4 regions of the Rhizobium sp. WYCCWR 11146 genome follow, and region 3 is predicted to be linked to each of the others. Evidence: riboswitches for the same ligand, from Rfam matches in the RefSeq annotation. Region 3 holds a riboswitch; each other region holds the start of a gene.
What was found. Region 3 has a riboswitch for cobalamin ahead of fdhA (formaldehyde dehydrogenase, glutathione-independent). Riboswitches for the same ligand answer to the same signal wherever they lie in the genome.
Positions count from the first base shown of each region.

Region 1 (4,494 bases), on a different contig from region 3:
CAGCGCATAATGGAAATAGCTGGCGCCCCCGAGCGCCCGCACGACAATCAACTTGGCATGCCGCGCGGTGCGCTCGACATAGGTGTCGACAGACATCGGATGCTTCAGGCTCATCAGGCTGGCGAGCCGCAGCGAAGGCCCCGCCCCACGGTCGCGATGGGCGGCCGCGATCGCGGCAAGCTCGCTGTCGGCAGCCGACAGGAAAAGGATTTCGCCCGGCGTCTGCCCGAGATCGATTGCCTCCTCGCCGTCGCTGATCGTTCCCTGCTGGGCCAGAAGCAGATGCATCGGGTTACGCCAGCGCTTCGATCGCCGCCCTCACAGCGCCCTGATCCATCTCGTGCAGGCCGATGACGACAAGGCGCGTGGCGCGCTTTTCGCTTGGCGTCCAGGCGCGGTCGAAATAGTGATCGATGCGGCTGCCGACGGCCTGGAGCTGCAGGCGCATAGGCTTGCCTGACACATCGACGAAACCCTTGAGGCGCAGCACGTCATGGGCGGCAATGATGCTCTTCAGCGCTTCGACGAAGCCGACGGGATCGGCAATCGGTCCGAGCTCGACGACGAAGCTGTCGAATTCGTCATGGTCGTGCGGCGCGCCGTCCTCGTGCTCCAGCTCGTGATGCGACTTGCGATTGGCGACATCGTCCTCTGTGCCGATGCCGAGACCGAGCAGGATACCGGCCGACACTTCGCCGTTCTTCGCTTCGATCATCACGGGCTTGCGCACCGTGCGGGAGGCGACCTCGTCGCGCACCCTGATAAGGCCGGCAGCGTCGATCAGGTCTGTCTTGTTGAGCACGATGAGGTCGGCGCAGGTAAGCTGGTCCTCGAACAGCTCCTCGATCGGGCTTTCGTGATCGAGCGACTCGTCCTCGGCGCGGCGCGCATCGACAGCATCATGGTCATCGGCAAAACGCCCGGCGGCGACGGCGGCGCTATCGACCACCGTGATGACGCCGTCGACAGTCACCTGCGTGCGGATATCAGGCCAGTTGAAGGCGGCGACCAGCGGCTGCGGCAAAGCAAGGCCCGAAGTCTCGATGACGATATGGTCGGGCCTCTGCTCGCGCTCGAGCAGCTTCGTCATCGTCGGAATGAAGTCGTCCGCAACGGTGCAGCAGATGCAGCCATTGGTCAGCTCGATGATATCGTCCTCGGTGCAATTCTCCGCACCGCAGCCCTTCAGCACGTCGCCGTCGACGCCGAGATCGCCGAATTCGTTGATGATCAACGCAATCTTCTTGCCGCCGGCATTGGTGAGCAGGTTGCGGATCATCGTCGTCTTGCCGGCGCCGAGGAAGCCGGTGATGACGGTTGCGGGAATCTTCTGCTGGTTCATAGACTTAACCCTTCATTTTCAGCGGCAGGCCTGCCGCGATGAAATAAACTTCGGCGGCCTTCGCCGCGATCGATTGGTGCAGCCGGCCGGCATGATCGCGAAAATCCCGCGCCATGCGATTGTCGGGCACGATACCGAGACCGACCTCGTTGGAAACGAAAACGAGCCGCGCCTTCGCGGCGGGCAGGAAATCGGCAAGGGCTGCAAATTCCGCCGCCATATTCCGCTCCTCCATCATCAGATTGGTGACCCAGAGCGTCAGGCAATCGACCAGCACGATGCCCCCTTCGCCGTCTATGGCGGCGAGTTTACCGACCAGATCGAGCGGCTCTTCATGCGTTGTCCAGGACGGACCCCGGTCGGCCTTGTGTTGGGTGATGCGCGCCTGCATCTCCTCGTCCCAGGCACGCCCGGTCGCGACATAGTGACGGTCGAGGCCGGTCGCTGTGACGAGGGATTCGGCGAAACGGGATTTGCCGGAGCGTGCGCCGCCGAGGATGAAGGTGGCGGTCATACTCAAACGCCCCTCGGGGAGAGTGCGTAGTCGTGGCTTGCTCCGAATGCACCTTTCTCGGCTACTGAGGGTGTGACGCCCCCCTCTGTCCTGCCGGACATCTCCCCCACAAAGGGGGAGATTGAATCGCCGAGAGCTTTTCTCCAAACAATTGATGTAGGACGACGGTCGTGCTGCTTGCCGATCTCCCTCCTTGTGGGGGAGATGTCCGGCAGGACAGAGGGGGGTACCCAGCATTCGACATAAGCGGCCGAAAACACTCCTCTTGCAGCGCTGCTTGGAGGCGTGGCGTGCGCCGCACCAAGCCGCGCCGAATTCAATCGTTCAGCCAAGACAACCTCCGTGCTGGCAACGGGCATAATACCCAGGTGTGGGCTTCTCGCCCGGCACGCATGGCAGGTCTCCTGGCTCGCGGTTATCGGCCGCGATCGGGGCAGACCGGAAACCGGTCGCCCTGATCGTGCCAGCGGATCATCCTCGCCTTCCCGGCTGCATTAGTGAAAAGGTGGACGATTCGTAGACTTGAGAGGCGTCCGACCCCGGTTGATCACCATGCATATCCAGTGGCTTTTCCGGCATGTCGCCCATCCCGCCCGCCTGCATTATTGCAAGCCGCCGGCCGGAAGGGCCTGATGCCGGATGGAAGACCCTGACCGCTCTACAGTCGCGGGGTCGGCTGTGATGAAGGCGCCCGGCTTGGGTCCGCCCCTTCACATTCCCTTTTCATCCGGAAGGGCGCAACACCGATCCGGAACCATCCGTTATGTCAGGATGGTCAGTCGACCATCCGTTATCGGGATGGTTAGGCAAGCGCAGGGATGAAGTCAACCGGCCTTGGCGGCCACCCGATCGCTGGTTCCGAGATGCGGCTACTCAAACACGACTTACCCCATCTAAAATATCGTCATTTATCAGAGACTTACTTCATCGAAATTTGTTCCAACCGCCGGCTTTTCGCCGCAATTGCATCGCAAGCGGACTGCGCGACCATCTCCGCCCCTTGACCGGGCCTCTCCCCGCCTAGTTGTCTAGCCATGCTTATGAAATTGGATCGGCGCCGTTTCCGCGCGCTGCGTGTTTTCTTCGATCCGGGACGCCTGCGGGCGCTGGCCCGCCGTAGCGAGGTCGGCCTGTCGCTGGCAGGCGCCGTCGTCGGCGTCATCTCAGGTCTCGCCGTCACCGGCATGAGCTACGTCTCCAACGAGCTGCATCAGCTGGTCTTCGGCATCGCCGACAGCGAACGGTTGAGCTCGTCCGAGATCGAGAACAAGCTGCTGCTGCTCACCGCCCCGGTTATCGGCGGCGCTCTGCTCGGCCTGTTGCTTCTAGTGCTGGCGAAACGCCGCAAGAAACCGATGGTCGACCCGATCGAGGCCAATGCGCTGCATGGCGGCCGCCTGTCCTTGACCGACAGCATCATCGTTGCCGTGCAGAACCTGATCTCCAACGGTTTCGGCGCCTCGGTCGGACTGGAGGCCGGCTATACCCAGCTTGCCGCCGGGCTCGCGTCGAAATTCGGCCTGAAGCTGCAGCTTCGCCGCTCGGACCTGCGCACCCTTGTTGGCTGCGGCGCGGCGGGCGCCATCGCCGCCGCCTTCAACGCGCCGCTGACCGGCGCTTTCTATGCTTTCGAGCTGATCATCGGCACCTATACGATCGTCTCGCTGACTCCCGTCGTCGTCTCCGCCCTTGTCTCCACCCTGATCGCAAGGCTGCTTGCGGGTAGCGATTTCACCATCGATATCGGCAGCTTCGGCTCGGTCGTGCCGGCCGATTATATCCCAGCACTTCTGCTCGGCGCTTTCTGCGCCGGTGTGGGCATCCTGATCATGCAGGGCGTCGCCTTTGTCGAGGAGCTGGCGCGCAAGAGTTCGATCGCCCCACCCTTCCGCCCGGCGCTTGGCGGCATCATCGTCGGGCTGCTGGCGATGATCTCGCCTCAGGTGCTCTCGGCCGGCCACGGCGCGCTGCATCTCAACCTTTCCCATGAGGTGGCGATCCCGACGCTGATCGGCCTCTTCCTCTTGAAATCCTTCGCCTCGGCGATCTCGATCGGCTCCGGCTTCAGGGGCGGGCTGTTCTTCGCCTCACTGTTCATGGGCGCCCTGCTCGGCAAACTCTTCGCCTATTGCGGCCCCTATTTCGCCGATGCGACGCTGACGCCCGTCATCTATGCCGTGGTCGGCATGAGTTCGCTTGCCGTCGCCGTCATCGGCGGGCCGCTGACCATGACGTTCCTGGCGCTTGAAATCACCGGCGATTTTCCGATCACGGCGCTGGTACTCGCTGCCGTCATAACCTCCTCGCTCGTCGTGCGCTCGACCTTCGGCTACTCCTTCGCCACATGGCGCTTCCACCTGCGCGGCGAAAGCATCCGCAGCGCCCACGACGTCGGCTGGATCCGCAACCTGACCGTCGACAAGCTGATGCGTGCCGACGTCAAGACGGCAAGGGCGGGCATCTCTCTGGAGGAATTCAAGCAGGCCTTTCCGATCGGCTCGACCCAGCGCGTCATCCTCGTCGAGGAGAGCGACAAATATGCAGGCCTCGTGCTGGTGCCGGAGATCTACGCCAACCCAACCGACGCGCAGGACGAGGGCAAGGCGCTTGCCGATTTTATCCACTACCGCAACGATTT
Region 1 covers NZ_JACCEY010000024.1:409,425-413,918, reverse strand. The annotation lists gene cobN (cobaltochelatase subunit CobN) at 1-288, opposite strand, end outside; gene cobW (cobalamin biosynthesis protein CobW) at 293-1,342, opposite strand; gene cobU (bifunctional adenosylcobinamide kinase/adenosylcobinamide-phosphate guanylyltransferase) at 1,347-1,856, opposite strand; cobalamin riboswitch at 2,233-2,630, opposite strand; gene HX899_RS21785 (chloride channel protein) at 2,891-4,494, shown strand, end outside.
Region 1: linked by a shared signal. The riboswitch ahead of cobU (bifunctional adenosylcobinamide kinase/adenosylcobinamide-phosphate guanylyltransferase) and the one ahead of fdhA (formaldehyde dehydrogenase, glutathione-independent) in region 3 are both predicted to bind cobalamin.

Region 2 (4,494 bases), on a different contig from region 3:
AATTGCATGTTCATTGTGTTCCCTCTTGAGAAATGTGTCGGGATTTGCCCCTCATCCGCCTGCCGGCACCTTCTCCCCGCCAACGGGGCGAAGGGGATATGCCGCACCCTTTTCCGTCTTTATTGACGGTTCGTGTGGCAAGTCCCCTCTCCCCGTCAGAACGGGGAGAGGGTTAGGGTGAGGGGCAAATGCTCCGGAGCGAAATATCAATCACAGCGTACAGGATACGCAGCCCTGCACCTCGGTGCCGGACAGCGCCATCTGGCGAAGGCGGATGTAGTAGATCGTCTTGATGCCCTTCTTCCAGGCATGGATCTGCGCCTTGTTGATGTCGCGCGTCGTTGCCGTATCGCGGAAGAACAAGGTCAGCGACAGGCCCTGGTCGACATGCTGGGTCGCCGCCGCATAGGTGTCGATGATCTTCTCCGGCCCGATCTCGTAGGCGTCCTGATAATAGTCGAGATTGTCGTTGGTCATGAACGGCGCCGGATAGTAGACGCGGCCGATCTTGCCTTCCTTGCGGATCTCGATCTTCGAGACGATCGGATGGATCGAGGAAGTCGAGTGGTTGATATAGGAGATCGATCCCGTCGGCGGCACCGCCTGCAGGTTCTGGTTATAGAGGCCGGAGGCCATCACCGCCCTCTTCAACGCCGCCCAGTCTTCCTGTGTCGGAATGTGGATGCCTGACGTCTCGAACAGAGCCTTCACCGTCTCCGTCGCCGGCTCCCAGAGCTGCTCGGTATATTTGTCGAAATATTCGCCGGAGGCATATTTCGAATTCTCGAAGCCCTTGAAGCTCGTGCCGCGTTCGACCGCCAATAGGTTCGAGGCGCGGATTGCGTGATAGGTCACCGTATAAAAATAGATATTGGTGAAATCGACGCCTTCCTCGGAGCCGTAGAAGATGCGTTCGCGGGCGAGGTAACCGTGCAGGTTCATCTGGCCGAGGCCGATTGCATGGCTCTCGTCATTGCCCTTCTCGATCGAGGGAACCGAGGAAATGTGACTCATGTCGGAAACGGCCGTCAGCGCCCGGATCGAGGTCTCGATCGTCCTGCCGAAATCGGCCGAATCCATTGCCGCCGCGATATTCAGCGAGCCGAGATTGCAGGAAATATCCTTGCCGAGATGTTTGTAGGAAAGGTCGTCATTATATTCGCTCGCCTCGCTCACCTGCAGGATTTCCGAGCATAGATTGCTCATCGAAATACGCCCGGCGATCGGGTTCGCCCGGTTCACCGTGTCCTCGAACATGATGTAGGGGTAGCCGCTCTCGAACTGGATTTCGGCAAGCACCTGGAAGAATTCGCGCGCCTTGATCTTCTTCTTGGAGATGCGGGCATCATCCGCCATCTCGCGGTACTTTTCGGTCACCGAAATCTCGGTGAAGGGCACGCCATAGACGCGCTCCACGTCATAGGGCGAGAACAGATACATATCCTCGTTGTTCTTGGCGAGCTCGAAGGTGATATCGGGAACGACGACGCCGAGCGACAGCGTCTTGATGCGGATCTTCTCGTCGGCATTTTCGCGCTTGGTGTCGAGGAAGCGCATGACATCGGGGTGATGGGCGTTGAGATAGACGGCCCCTGCTCCCTGCCGCGCGCCGAGCTGGTTGGCATAGGAGAAACTGTCTTCGAGCAACTTCATGACAGGGATGATGCCCGAGGACTGGTTCTCAATATGCTTGATCGGCGCGCCCGCCTCGCGGATATTCGTCAGCGACAGCGCCACGCCGCCGCCGCGCTTCGACAATTGCAGCGCCGAATTGATCGACCGGCCGATCGATTCCATATTGTCCTCGACGCGGAGCAGGAAGCAGGAAACCAGTTCGCCGCGCTGCTTCTTGCCGGCATTGAGGAAGGTCGGCGTCGCCGGCTGGAAGCGGCCAGAAATGATCTCCTCGACCATGTCGCGGGCAAGGGCCTCGTCGCCGCGTGCCAAGGCCAGAGCCACCATGCAGATGCGGTCTTCGTAGCGCTCGAGATAGCGCTTTCCGTCGAAAGTCTTCAGCGTATAGCTGGTGTAGTATTTGAAGGCGCCGAGGAAGGTCGGGAAACGGAATTTCTTGGCATAGGCCTGGTCGAACAGATCCCGCACGAAATTGAAGGAATACTGGTCGAGAACCTCCTGCTCGTAATAGCCCTCGGTCACGAGGTAATCGAGCTTTTCCCTCAGATTGTGGAAGAACACCGTGTTCTGGTTCACATGCTGCAGGAAATATTGCTTGGCAGCCATTCGATCCTTGTCGAGCTGGATCCGCCCCTCATCGTCATAGAGGTTCAGCATCGCGTTCAGCGCATGATAGTCGAGCGTTTCCGCCGCTTTCAAAGGGCGTTCGCCGGCGGGATGAGCAAAAGTGTTATGCGGTTTTGCGCCCGCATCCCGCGTCAGAGGTGTTCCCGTGTCCAAAACCGTTCCATTCCGTGTTTGACGTTGGCTACGTCGTCTTCCGTGCCCAGCAGCTCGAACCTGTAGAGGTACGGCACCCGGCATTTCTGCGAGACCACGTCGCCGGCGAGCCCGTATGTCTCGCCGAAATTGCTGTTGCCCGCGGCGATCACGCCGCGGAGGTGTCCTCGGTTTTCCGCATCGTTGAGGAAACGGATCACCTGCTTGGGAACGGCGCCCTTGCCGCCGTCGCCGCTATAGGTCGGCACGATCAGCACGAAGGGTTCGCGGATATGGAACGCGTCTGCGCCACTTGGCGGAATGCGCGCCGCGCGCAGTCCGAGCTTGGCGACGAACCGATGGGTGTTCTCGGATCGGCTGGAATAATAGACGATCAGACCCATCGCCTTTCCTCAGGAAAGTGCGCTGATCATGTCGGGACGGAAGCCGGCCCAATGCTGCTCGCCGGCGATGACGACAGGCGCCTGCATGTAGCCGAGGCTGCGGACGCGATCGAGCGCTTCGGCATCCTGCGAGATATCGACGATGTCATAATCAACACCCAACCGGTCGAGGGCGCGGTAGGTGGCAGTGCACTGAACGCAGGCAGGCTTGCTGTAGACGGTAATGGTCATGATATTCCTCGTGACGACGCGATTGGGCGCAGGACATCGATCGGAAATCTGTCGATATCCGTCGAAAAATTCTCTGATGATTTGAGCTATGCGGCTGTTTAGCCGCTGGGCGTACTCCGCCCTCTACCTCGAGCGGGTGGCGGCCTGAACTGAGATACTGACATGACTTCACCCCGAAGTGGCTCAATACGAAGGTTTCAGGGGCGGAGGTTCGGGCCTGCGAAACGCGATGCGGAGATTCTCCGCAGCCATGCAACGCGACCTTCCGGACACCCCGCCCGTGGACGTTTCGTTCGAGGCAGGTCTCCTGGCTCACGGGTCAAAGCACCCTGCCCCAGCCTTCCCGGAGCATCATGCTCCAGTGACCTGAAATCGGACAGTTGCTCGCCGCTTACAGTTGCGGGGGCAGCTCCGGCATTGCCGCGCCATGATGGCGAAGCGCACCGAATTCCCGTCTTAGCCGTCGATCCTCACGAATCGACGGAACCTCGAACACTAGATATAGTACGCCAATCCAAATTCGCGTCAACGGATGGTTTGTGCATTGCGTTACGACAGGTTTGAAATCGCTACGTTCCTGTGAAAAACATGGCTAACCAAAGCTTAAAGAAAGCAGGCTGTGGAGAAAGTCCCGATGAGGAGAGCCTATCTATGGCCGGTCCCGCGATTTTCGATTCGAGATCGGGCCCGAATCGTTGACGAGAGATCCCACCGGTGACGAGCGCCGGAGGGATGACGTCAGGAATGTTCATATCTTTATTCGAAGCAGCCGCAGCGCATTGATCGTCACCAGCACGGTGGCGCCGGTATCGGCGAGGATCGCTGGCCAGAGCCCGGTAATGCCGGCGATCGTCGTCACCAGAAACACCGCCTTCAGCCCGAGTGCGATGGTGATATTCTGCAGGATGTTGCGCATCGTGCGTTTGGAAAGTTCGATCATTCGCGCCACGTCGCCGACGCGTCCGTGCAGCACGGCGGCATCCGCCGTCTCCAGTGCCACATCGGTGCCGCCACCCATGGCGATGCCGATATCGGCAGCGGCCAGCGCCGGAGCATCGTTGATGCCGTCGCCGACCTTGGCGACGATGAAACCCTGGCGCTTCAATTCGCCGACGACCCGCTGCTTGTCCTCCGGCATCATCTCGCCGCGCCAGTCGATGCCGAGCATGCCGGCAACGGCTGCTGCCGTCCGCTTGTTGTCGCCCGTCAACATCATCGCCTTGACGCCTGCTGATTTGAGGGCAGCGAGCCCGGCCTCGGCATCCTCACGCGGCTCGTCGCGCATGGCGATCAGGCCGGCTATAACACCGTTAACGAGCAGCACCGACACGCTCTTGCCCTCGTCGTTCAGCGCCGTGATGCGTGCATCCTGTTCCGCGCCGAGCGTCCCTCGCTCGCGGGCGGCAGTCGGCGACAGCAGATCCAGCGCCTCGCCGCCGACTTTGCCGCTGACACCCTTGCCCGG
Region 2 covers NZ_JACCEY010000045.1:6,704-11,197, forward strand. The annotation lists gene nrdF (class 1b ribonucleoside-diphosphate reductase subunit beta) at 1-14, opposite strand, end outside; gene nrdE (class 1b ribonucleoside-diphosphate reductase subunit alpha) at 211-2,415, opposite strand; gene nrdI (class Ib ribonucleoside-diphosphate reductase assembly flavoprotein NrdI) at 2,394-2,798, opposite strand; gene nrdH (glutaredoxin-like protein NrdH) at 2,808-3,029, opposite strand; cobalamin riboswitch at 3,309-3,535, opposite strand; gene HX899_RS34440 (heavy metal translocating P-type ATPase) at 3,778-4,494, opposite strand, start outside.
Region 2: linked by a shared signal. The riboswitch ahead of nrdH (glutaredoxin-like protein NrdH) and the one ahead of fdhA (formaldehyde dehydrogenase, glutathione-independent) in region 3 are both predicted to bind cobalamin.

Region 3 (4,494 bases):
CCTTTGCGAGAAGCTACAGGGCGAGTTTTTCCGAGAGCCCGTCCGAAACCCGGCGTCGCCTGCGCCGCCGCGTCACGCCATCGGAGATGCGGGCATAGGCTGGAACGCGTCCCGTATCATTTCGGCAAGTTCCCGAACGGCCTCGCTGGAACGGTAAGTGCTCCGGCGGAGCACGACTTTGGAGGAATCAACCGGCGGGAAACCGTCTTCAGCGGTGAGTTCCCGGCAGCCGGGCGGAATGCTGCTGCGGGAAAGCGTGGTGACGGCAAGGCCTGCGGTGACGGCATTCTTCAGCCCCGAGCCGGTATCGGCGATGAAGGCGATCCGATAGTTGCGGCCGATTTGCTCCAGCGACCGGAGCGCAAAATCGCGTGACCAGGTGGAGTTGCGATAGGTCGCAATCGGCAGGGGATCGATGTCGTGCAGCCGGTGGACCATCGATGTGACCCAGACTGTGGGATCAATGCAGATGACCTCGCCTTTCGTCTCATCGCTCCAGTCGAAAACGACGGCCAGATCGAGCTCATCCCGCTCGAGGGCGGCGAGGTTGCGGACTGTGTAGTCGCAGGACACGGTGACCTCGACGGCCGGGTGGCGTACAGCGAAAGCCGCAAGGGCTGCCGGCAGCACCGTCTGGCTGTATTCCTCGGGAATTCCGATGCGCACCGGTCCGTCCAGCGGCTTGCTGCGGATCGTCGCGGCGGCCTCGCTCAACAGATCGATGATCCGGCGGGCATAGGGTACGAGTTGCAGGCCCGGGCGCGTGAGCAGCACGCCGCGGGCGCCCCGATCGAACAGGGTTTCGCCGATCGTCTCTTCGAGCCTCTTGATCTGGCTGCTGACGGCCGATTGCGTCCGCCCGATGCGCTGGGCGGCTGCGGAGAAATTCGACGTCTCGGCAACGACCAGGAAAGTTCTGAGCAGGTCGCTCTCAATCGGTTCGTGCATGAGACAGCCATTTAAAAAATCGATGACAGCTATCTCTACTATTCGTTTGTCTGATGTCAATTCTTGACGCACAAATGAGCCGCGTTCGACTTCCTTCTTTGAGAATATCTGCGTGACAATTGAAAATCCGGCCAGACGCCTCGCAGGCAGCGAGCACGAGAAGGGTGTGCTTCTCATCGTTGCCGCGACACTTGCCTGGAGCGCGAGCGGCGTCTATTCGCGACTCCTGACGACCGATGTGTGGACGGCGATCGCCTGGCGATCGTTGTTCGGTGGCCTGTTCCTGCTGATCCCCTGCCTTTTCCTCGAAGGGGGCATTTCACGGCAGCAATGGCGATCCGTCTTCCATCCGTCCGGTCTTGCGATGATCGCATGCCAGACTTTCAGTCAGGTATGCTTCATCGGGGCGCTCTATATGACCACCGTCGCCAATGTGACGATGATCTATGCGACCGCGCCCTTCATCGCGGCCATGCTCGGCTGGGTCATCCTTAGGGAGAGGGTCTCCAGGCGGACGCTGATTGCCGGCGGCATCTCGCTCCTCGGCGTGGCCGTCATCGTCGCCTCGTCGATCGGCGGAGGGACCGGCGTGGGCGATCTGCTGGCGCTCGGCATGACGGCGTCCTTCGCGCTGGTCATCATCATTCCGCGCATCAATCCCGGCGTGCCGAGCCTGCCGCCGACCGTCGTCAGCGCCTTCCTGACGCTGGCCATCTTTGCCCCGTTCGGTTCGGTCGGCTCGCTCGACCTGCACAATTGGATCGTTCTTGCCGCCTTCGGCGCGACCAATTTCTCCCTGGCGCTGGTGCTCTTCCTTGCCGGGGCGAAGCGGATGCCGCCGGCTGAAGCCGCGCTGATCGGCACGATGGAAATCGTACTCACGCCGTTCTGGGTCTGGCTGTTGTTTGCCGAGCAACCGCCCGTCGCTACCTTTTTCGGCGGCGCGATCATCCTCGGCGCCGTGCTCTGGCACACGGCCATCGACGTCAGCCGCAGCCGGCGACCGCATCGCGCCTAAAGCCTTTAGGCGGCGATCAAATCTTCCGGGACGATCCGGAAAACCGCCGTATTCGCGGGATCAATTATTTCCGCTGCGCAGCGCTATTGCGACTTTGCCGACTGTCGTCTTTGAGTTGCGCCCATGTCGTTTTCTTGATCGCTGTTGTCCGTCAGGCATGGTTTGTTAGTGGTGTTCAAGGCGCTATCTCGCAAACTGGCGAAATGGACCATTGGGACGCCGGCCTGACGCCGGCGCTGCCCCGCAGCGGTAGAAGAACTGAAATCCTCAAGGAAATCGCCGGATAGACATCCGGAAAGATATCGTGATGGATCGAAAGGAGATTCTGGAGCCGGAAACCAGCTCTTGCACAGCAAATCGACGGATTGCGGACAGACGGTCACGAGCGGAACCACAGGCGAAAACCGTGGCGTTCATCCTCTTCTCCACCCAATCTGCCGTTTTGAAAATCCGAATATCGCCCGATGCGGCGGTATCCTCGTGTTGTGGACACCGGGCTGCAGAGGAGGCAGGCCGGAGGGAAGGTTGCCATCGACTGCATCGGTTGCAGATCGAGGCATTCAAACAAGTGGGAGGAATCCATGAGCAAAAATAGAGGCGTCGTCTATCTCCGTCCTGGCAAGGTCGAAGTGCGCGACATCGACGATCCGAAGCTGGAAGCGCCCGACGGCCGCCGCATCGAACACGGCGTCATCCTGAAGGTGATATCGACCAATATCTGCGGCTCCGATCAACACATGGTCCGCGGCCGCACGACGGCGATGCCGGGCCTGGTCCTCGGTCATGAAATCACTGGCGAGATCATCGAGAAAGGCATCGACGTCGAGATGCTCGACATCGGCGATATCGTCTCGGTGCCTTTCAATGTCGCCTGCGGCCGTTGCCGCTGCTGCAAGTCTCAGGATACCGGTGTCTGCCTGACGGTCAACCCGGCCCGCGCCGGCGGTGCTTACGGTTATGTCGACATGGGCGGCTGGATCGGCGGACAGGCGCGCTACGTCACTATCCCCTATGCAGATTTCAACCTGTTGAAAATCCCCGATCGGGACAAGGCAATGGCGAAGATCCGCGATCTCACTATGCTCTCCGACATTCTGCCCACCGGCTTCCATGGCGCGGTGCGTGCAGGCGTTGGGGTCGGCTCGACCGTCTATGTCGCCGGCGCCGGCCCGGTCGGCCTTGCCGCTGCGGCTTCGGCTCGCATTCTCGGCGCTGCTGTCGTGATGATCGGTGATTTCAACAAGGACCGTCTGGCGCATGCGGCAAAGGTCGGTTTCGAACCGATCGACCTGTCGAAGAGCGACCGTCTTGGCGACATGATCGCGCAGGTCGTCGGCACCAACGAGGTGGACAGCGCCATTGATGCGGTCGGCTTCGAGGCACGCGGCCACTCGGGCGGGGAACAGCCGGCGATCGTGCTCAATCAGATGATGGAGATTACCCGAGCCGCGGGTTCGATCGGCATTCCCGGCCTCTATGTCACCGAGGATCCGGGCGCCGTCGACAACGCCGCCAAACACGGCAATCTTTCGCTCCGCTTCGGCCTCGGATGGGCCAAGGCACAGTCCTTCCACACCGGCCAGACTCCGGTGATCAAATACAATCGTCAACTCATGCAGGCGATCCTCCACGACCGACTGCCAATTGCCGATATCGTCAACGCCAAGGTCATCCCGCTCGACGATGCCGCCAATGGATATGAGAGCTTCGACCAGGGAGCGGCGACGAAATATGTCCTCGATCCGCACGGAGAGGTCGCGAAAGCCGCATAGCGATACGACCGAAGGACTTGGTAGGGATGGTCGGGCGGAAAACCCGACCATCCCGCATTCTCGAAAGTTGGCCGGCGAACTACTGGATGCTGAACGGGAAATATTTTGCGTTGATCATGTCATAGGTCCCGTCCGCCTTGATGCTCTTCAACGCTTCGTTCAGGCGCGTCAGACGCTCCTTGTCATCCAGGCGCAGCGCGATCCCGGCACCTTCACCGAAATATGTGACGTCGATCAGATCCGGCCCTTTGAACTCGCAGCAGCCCCCTGCCTTGGTGTTGGCAATCCAGTCGTAGATGGCGAGTTTATCCTCGAGGATAATGTCGACGCTCCCATCTGCCAGGCCCTTGTACAATTCCGGCGAAGACCGAAAAACCGTCCTTTTCATTTCTGGATAGAGATGGTTGGCATAGGATTCCTGCGCCGTCGACGATGTCACCCCAAGAATTTTGTCGCTGAGGGCGGCGGGGCTGACATCGCTGATTGACGAATCCTTCCGGGCGATGAACACCGACGGGCTGTTGTAGTATTTTTCAGTGAAGGCAACCTTTTGACGCCGCTCGAGGCTCATCGACATGGATGAGATGATCGCGTCGTATTTGTCGGCAACGAGATCGGGGATGATGTCGTCCCACTTCTCGATGATAAATTGGCATTCGAACTTGCCAACCTCGCAGAGAGCATTGGCAATATCGATGTCGAAGCCCTGAAGCTTGTTATTTGCATCGAGATAGTTGAAGGGCGGAAACGCACCTT
Region 3 covers NZ_JACCEY010000007.1:259,200-263,693, reverse strand. The annotation lists gene HX899_RS04285 (GlxA family transcriptional regulator) at 1-98, shown strand, start outside; gene HX899_RS04280 (LysR substrate-binding domain-containing protein) at 73-948, opposite strand; gene HX899_RS35545 (DMT family transporter) at 1,061-1,966, shown strand; cobalamin riboswitch at 2,128-2,328, shown strand; gene fdhA (formaldehyde dehydrogenase, glutathione-independent) at 2,548-3,738, shown strand; gene HX899_RS04265 (transporter substrate-binding domain-containing protein) at 3,818-4,494, opposite strand, start outside.

Region 4 (4,494 bases), on a different contig from region 3:
CCGCATGCCGATCATTTCTCCGCCGCGCATTATCTGCATGAGAAGATCGGCGCGCCGACGGCGATCGGCGCCCATGTCACCGACGTGCAGAAGCTCTGGAAGGAGATCTACAACTGGCCGGCCCTTAAAACCGACGGTTCGCAATGGGACCGGCTGTTTGCCGATGGCGACACGTTCGAGATCGGTGCGCTTAAAGTCCGCGTGATGTTTTCGCCCGGGCACACACTCGCCTCGATCACCTATGTGATCGGTGACGCCGCCTTCGTGCACGATACGGTGTTCACGCCGGATTCCGGCACGGCGCGTACGGATTTCCCCGGCGGCAGTGCTGCCGCCCTCTGGCACTCGATCCAGGCCATCCTGTCGCTGCCCGAGGAAACCCGGCTCTTTTCCGGCCACGATTATCAGCCGGGCGGCCGGCACCCACGCTGGGAAAGCACGGTGGCGGCGCAGAAGCGCTCCAATCCGCATATTGCAGGCATCGACGAGGCCGGTTTCGTGGCGCTGCGCCAGGCACGCGACCGCACGCTGCCGAAGCCGAAGCTGATGCTGCACGCGCTGCAGGTGAATATCCGCGGCGGACGGCTGCCCGAGCCGGAGGGGAATGGCCGGCGGTATCTGAAGATACCGCTGGATGCTTTGTGAGAGCGGGGGATAGTTGGCCGGTGACGACGTCTGGACGCTGCGCCGCCCGGGAAAAAGAGCTGGGTATCAGGAGCGACCTTTGCCATCGAGCAATTCTGACACCGGTAGCGGCAGGTCTGGATGTGCACGGCATAATCCGAGTAGATCTTCCCTTGCATCCGGGTAATCCTGAAGTGCAGCACGACGGTACCATTTGAATGCTTCTGTCAGATCGATCTCGCAGCCCACGCCGTGCTCTTTCAACTGGGCTAGCCTGTACTGTGCACCAGCATGATCCTGATCTGCGGCTTGGCTGTACCATCTGACAGCGTCTGCTGCATCGATATCGCAACCGTCGCCGTCTTCTCTCATCAAGCCCAGCAAATATTGCGCGTCGGCGTGGCCTTGATTGGCGGATTTGTCAAGCCACTCGCAGCCTTCGGGCGCGCTCTGTGCAACTCCGTCCCCCATGAGATAGAGGCCCGCCAGGAGGAATTGCGCGTCGGCATGACCTTGTTCGGCGGCTTTCTGAAGCCATCCCGCGCCTTCTGTTTTATCGCGGGTGACACCTTCACCTCGTGCGGTGATGTGGCCCAATTCAAATTGTGCTTGCGCATCGCCTTGCTCGGCTGCTTGGCGAATCGCGTCTATCCCGGCGGCGGCGAGATCGGTGCTATCCGGATTGCTCATTGCTACATCAAACCTCGTTGAAATCGGTGGCGCCAAAACTATGTCGGGGCCTGCCTTCCGCAATCCGTCGTGACGCAGGTCCGGCAACGACTACGCCTGCGGATGTCCCAGCGCTTTTTCCAGCACGCCAGGCGGCAGCTTCTGCGCGAGGGCATCGCCAAGCTTTGCCTCGAGGTCCCGCAATTTGCCGTCGAGGGAGGGAAGGCCCGCGGGGCCGAAGGCTTCGATGTAACGATCGGCTTCACCCTTTGCCAGGAATTCGACCAGGACGTTGTCCTCGACCCAGAGCTTGACGATCCGGAAGAGGCCGGTTTCCACCTGCTCGGCGCACCAGCCTTCGCGGGCGGCGGCAGTCTCGATCGACGCGGCGTCTACCGCGGCGCTGACCAGCACGTGGGCGGTGACCGGCTCGAAGGTCGCCGGGCGCTGGCGGATGCCGAGCGGTGCGTCCGGATCGAAGACCGCGGTTGCGGGCAGGATTTCGAGGAAGGAGCCTTGCGTATCGCCCGATACGACGAGCCAGGCGTCATGGGGAAAGGGCGGGGTCGGCGCCCGCAGCGCGGTCGCCTCCATGAGCTCCGCCAGCACCCGGGCGACGCGACCGGGATCGCGCACGCCGAACGACATGTGATGAATCATCGCGCGTCTCCTTCCATTGTTGCCGGCTGGCGGGCCTCGGTCCCGCGGGAACGCCGGCGTGCATCGTCGATCAGGGCCTGCACGGCCCATTGCGCGGCCTTCGCGGCTTCAGCGCCCGACAGGCTCCAGTTATCTTTCATGCTCTCCCATCCCGAAGCAGAGCAGAGCGCTGTCACAGCGGCGAGCAGATGCCGGGCATCTTCTGCGGGAATCGTCCCGGTGACATCGCGCAGCGCGATCGAAAACTTCTCGCGCCGCGCCTCGGCATGGGCGAGCCTCACCGCGCGACCATGAGGATTGTGCAGCATCGCTCTCACCAGCGGCTCGTCGCGGTCGAAGGCAGAAAAGAGCTCGGGAATATGCGCCACTACTTGCTCAGGCGAAGCCGGCAGCGCCGGCACGGCGATCAGCGCATTCACCCAGTGCCAGAACGCGGCGAGCAGTGTCTCCTTGTTGGCGAAATAGCGATAAAGCGTGCGCTGCGGCACGCCGGACTGGCGGGCGACGAGATCGAAGGTGACCTCGTCGCTACCGGCGCGCAACAGGGCGGCAAGACCTTCCATGATGCGGTCCTGCGTGATGGTCGCCAACTCTTCGCGGGCCGTGGGTCGAGGCGGTGTCACTTTATTCATGGCAGTATTAATGCCATAATGGCAGCATTGCTGTCAAACGTCTTCTGGCAACCGGCGGTTTGCGCGGTGAGACGGCATGAAGCGCATTTGTCGGTGAGGCGGCATGACACGCGGGAATAGTTATTGACGCCGGGCGGGCCGGCGACGTAACTGGGTGCGACGGTTCCCTGAAGATGACTCCAAGGGGATTAATAGGGAACACGGTGAGGATGACCCAGTAGGGACCGAGACCGTGGCTGCCCCCGCAACTGTAAGCGGATTGTCGATCATCTCAGGAGTGGCCAGCGACTGGCCATCTCTGAAGGGCTCATGGCCCTGCCACTGCGAGATATCGCGGGAAGGAGGATGAAACGACGGATATCCGCAAGCCAGGAGACCTGCCGTCAATCACGATCCAATCAACCGGGCGGGGATGCCCGGACAAGGAACAGATATGATTGACCTGCTGAACCTTCGCCGAATTCCGGCATGCATCCGTCTCGATTGGGCCTCCTGCGGCTAGTGCACGCCTAAGCGTGCTTTCGGTCCGCGCATATGCGCGGAACGGCCGTGATTTTCCCTTCATCGAGGTTTTCCATGCGCCAGATTCTCGCCACCATGACATTTGCCTTCGGGCTCGCCGGCTTTGCGGCACCAAGCCTTGCCGCGACCCGATATCCCTTGACCATCACCAATTGCGGCCAGCAGGTGACCTTCGAAAAGGCGCCATCCAAAGTCGTTTCGATCGGTCAGGGCATGACCGAAGTGCTCTTCTCGCTCGGCCTTGCCGACAAGATCGCCGGAACGGCCGTCTGGGTCGGTCCCGTCCTGCCGCAATATGCCGAGGCCAACAGCAAGATAAAGCGGCTTGCCGACAACGACCCGAGCTTCGAATCCGTCGTCGGGCAGGAGCCCGACCTGGTGACGGCCGAGTTCGAATGGCATGTCGGCGCGCAGGGCTCGGTCGGCAAGCGGGAGCAATTCAAGGATCTCGGGATCAATACCTATCTCGCGCCGGCCGATTGCGTCGCCAAGGTCAACACTGATGGCGGCGACGGCGTGCGCAAGGAGCTGTTCACGATGGACCTGATCTACCGGGAAATCGCCGAGCTCTCGGAGATCTTCGACGTCAAGGAGCGCGGCGATGCGCTGATTTCCAAGCTGAAGAAGCGCGAGTCGGATGCCGTCGCCTCGATATCAGGCGCGTCGGGCAAGAACCTGCCCGTCGTCTTCTGGTTCTCCAGCAAGGAGGTCAATGGCGACGCCTTCATCGCCGGCAAGAACAGCGCGCCCGCCTATATTCTGAAGACGATCGGTGCGAAGAACGTCGTCACCACGGAAGAGGAATGGCCGCTGGTCGGTTGGGAAACCATCGCCCAGGCTAACCCTGCCGTCATCGTGCTCGCGACCATGGACCGCCGCCGTTACGCCGCTGACGATCCCAAGGTCAAGGTCGATTTCCTCGAGAACGATCCTGTGACCAAGGAGCTGGACGCGGTCAAAAACAAGCACTTCGTGATGATGGACGCGCAGTCGATGAACCCGACGATCCGCACGATCGACGGTATCGAGACATTGGCGAACGGCATCAAGTCCTTCGGCCTGGCGCAGTGAAGGCAGTGTCGGTCAGGCAACAGGGATGGTGGGCGCTTGCCGCGCTCACCACGGCGGCACTTCTCCTGCTCGGGCTGATGGTCAGTCTTGCCGTTTCGATCGGCGAGATCGCGATCCCGCTTGCGACGACGGCGGAGGCGATTTCGAACCGTCTGTTCGGAACGGATTTCGAGCTCAGCCGCATCCACCAGGGCATCGTCTGGGATTATCGTCTGAGCCGCGCGCTCGTCGCGGCCAGCGCCGGCGCGTCGCTCTCGCTTTCGGGCGCGATCCTGCAGGCGCTGCTGCGCAATCCGCTGGCCGAACCCTACGTGCT
Region 4 covers NZ_JACCEY010000024.1:162,862-167,355, forward strand. The annotation lists gene blh (bifunctional sulfur transferase/dioxygenase Blh) at 1-645, shown strand, start outside; gene HX899_RS20595 (tetratricopeptide repeat protein) at 712-1,314, opposite strand; gene HX899_RS20600 (hypothetical protein) at 1,405-1,953, opposite strand; gene HX899_RS20605 (TetR/AcrR family transcriptional regulator) at 1,950-2,516, opposite strand; cobalamin riboswitch at 2,729-2,985, shown strand; gene HX899_RS20610 (ABC transporter substrate-binding protein) at 3,162-4,178, shown strand; gene HX899_RS20615 (iron ABC transporter permease) at 4,175-4,494, shown strand, end outside.
Region 4: linked by a shared signal. The riboswitch ahead of HX899_RS20610 (ABC transporter substrate-binding protein) and the one ahead of fdhA (formaldehyde dehydrogenase, glutathione-independent) in region 3 are both predicted to bind cobalamin.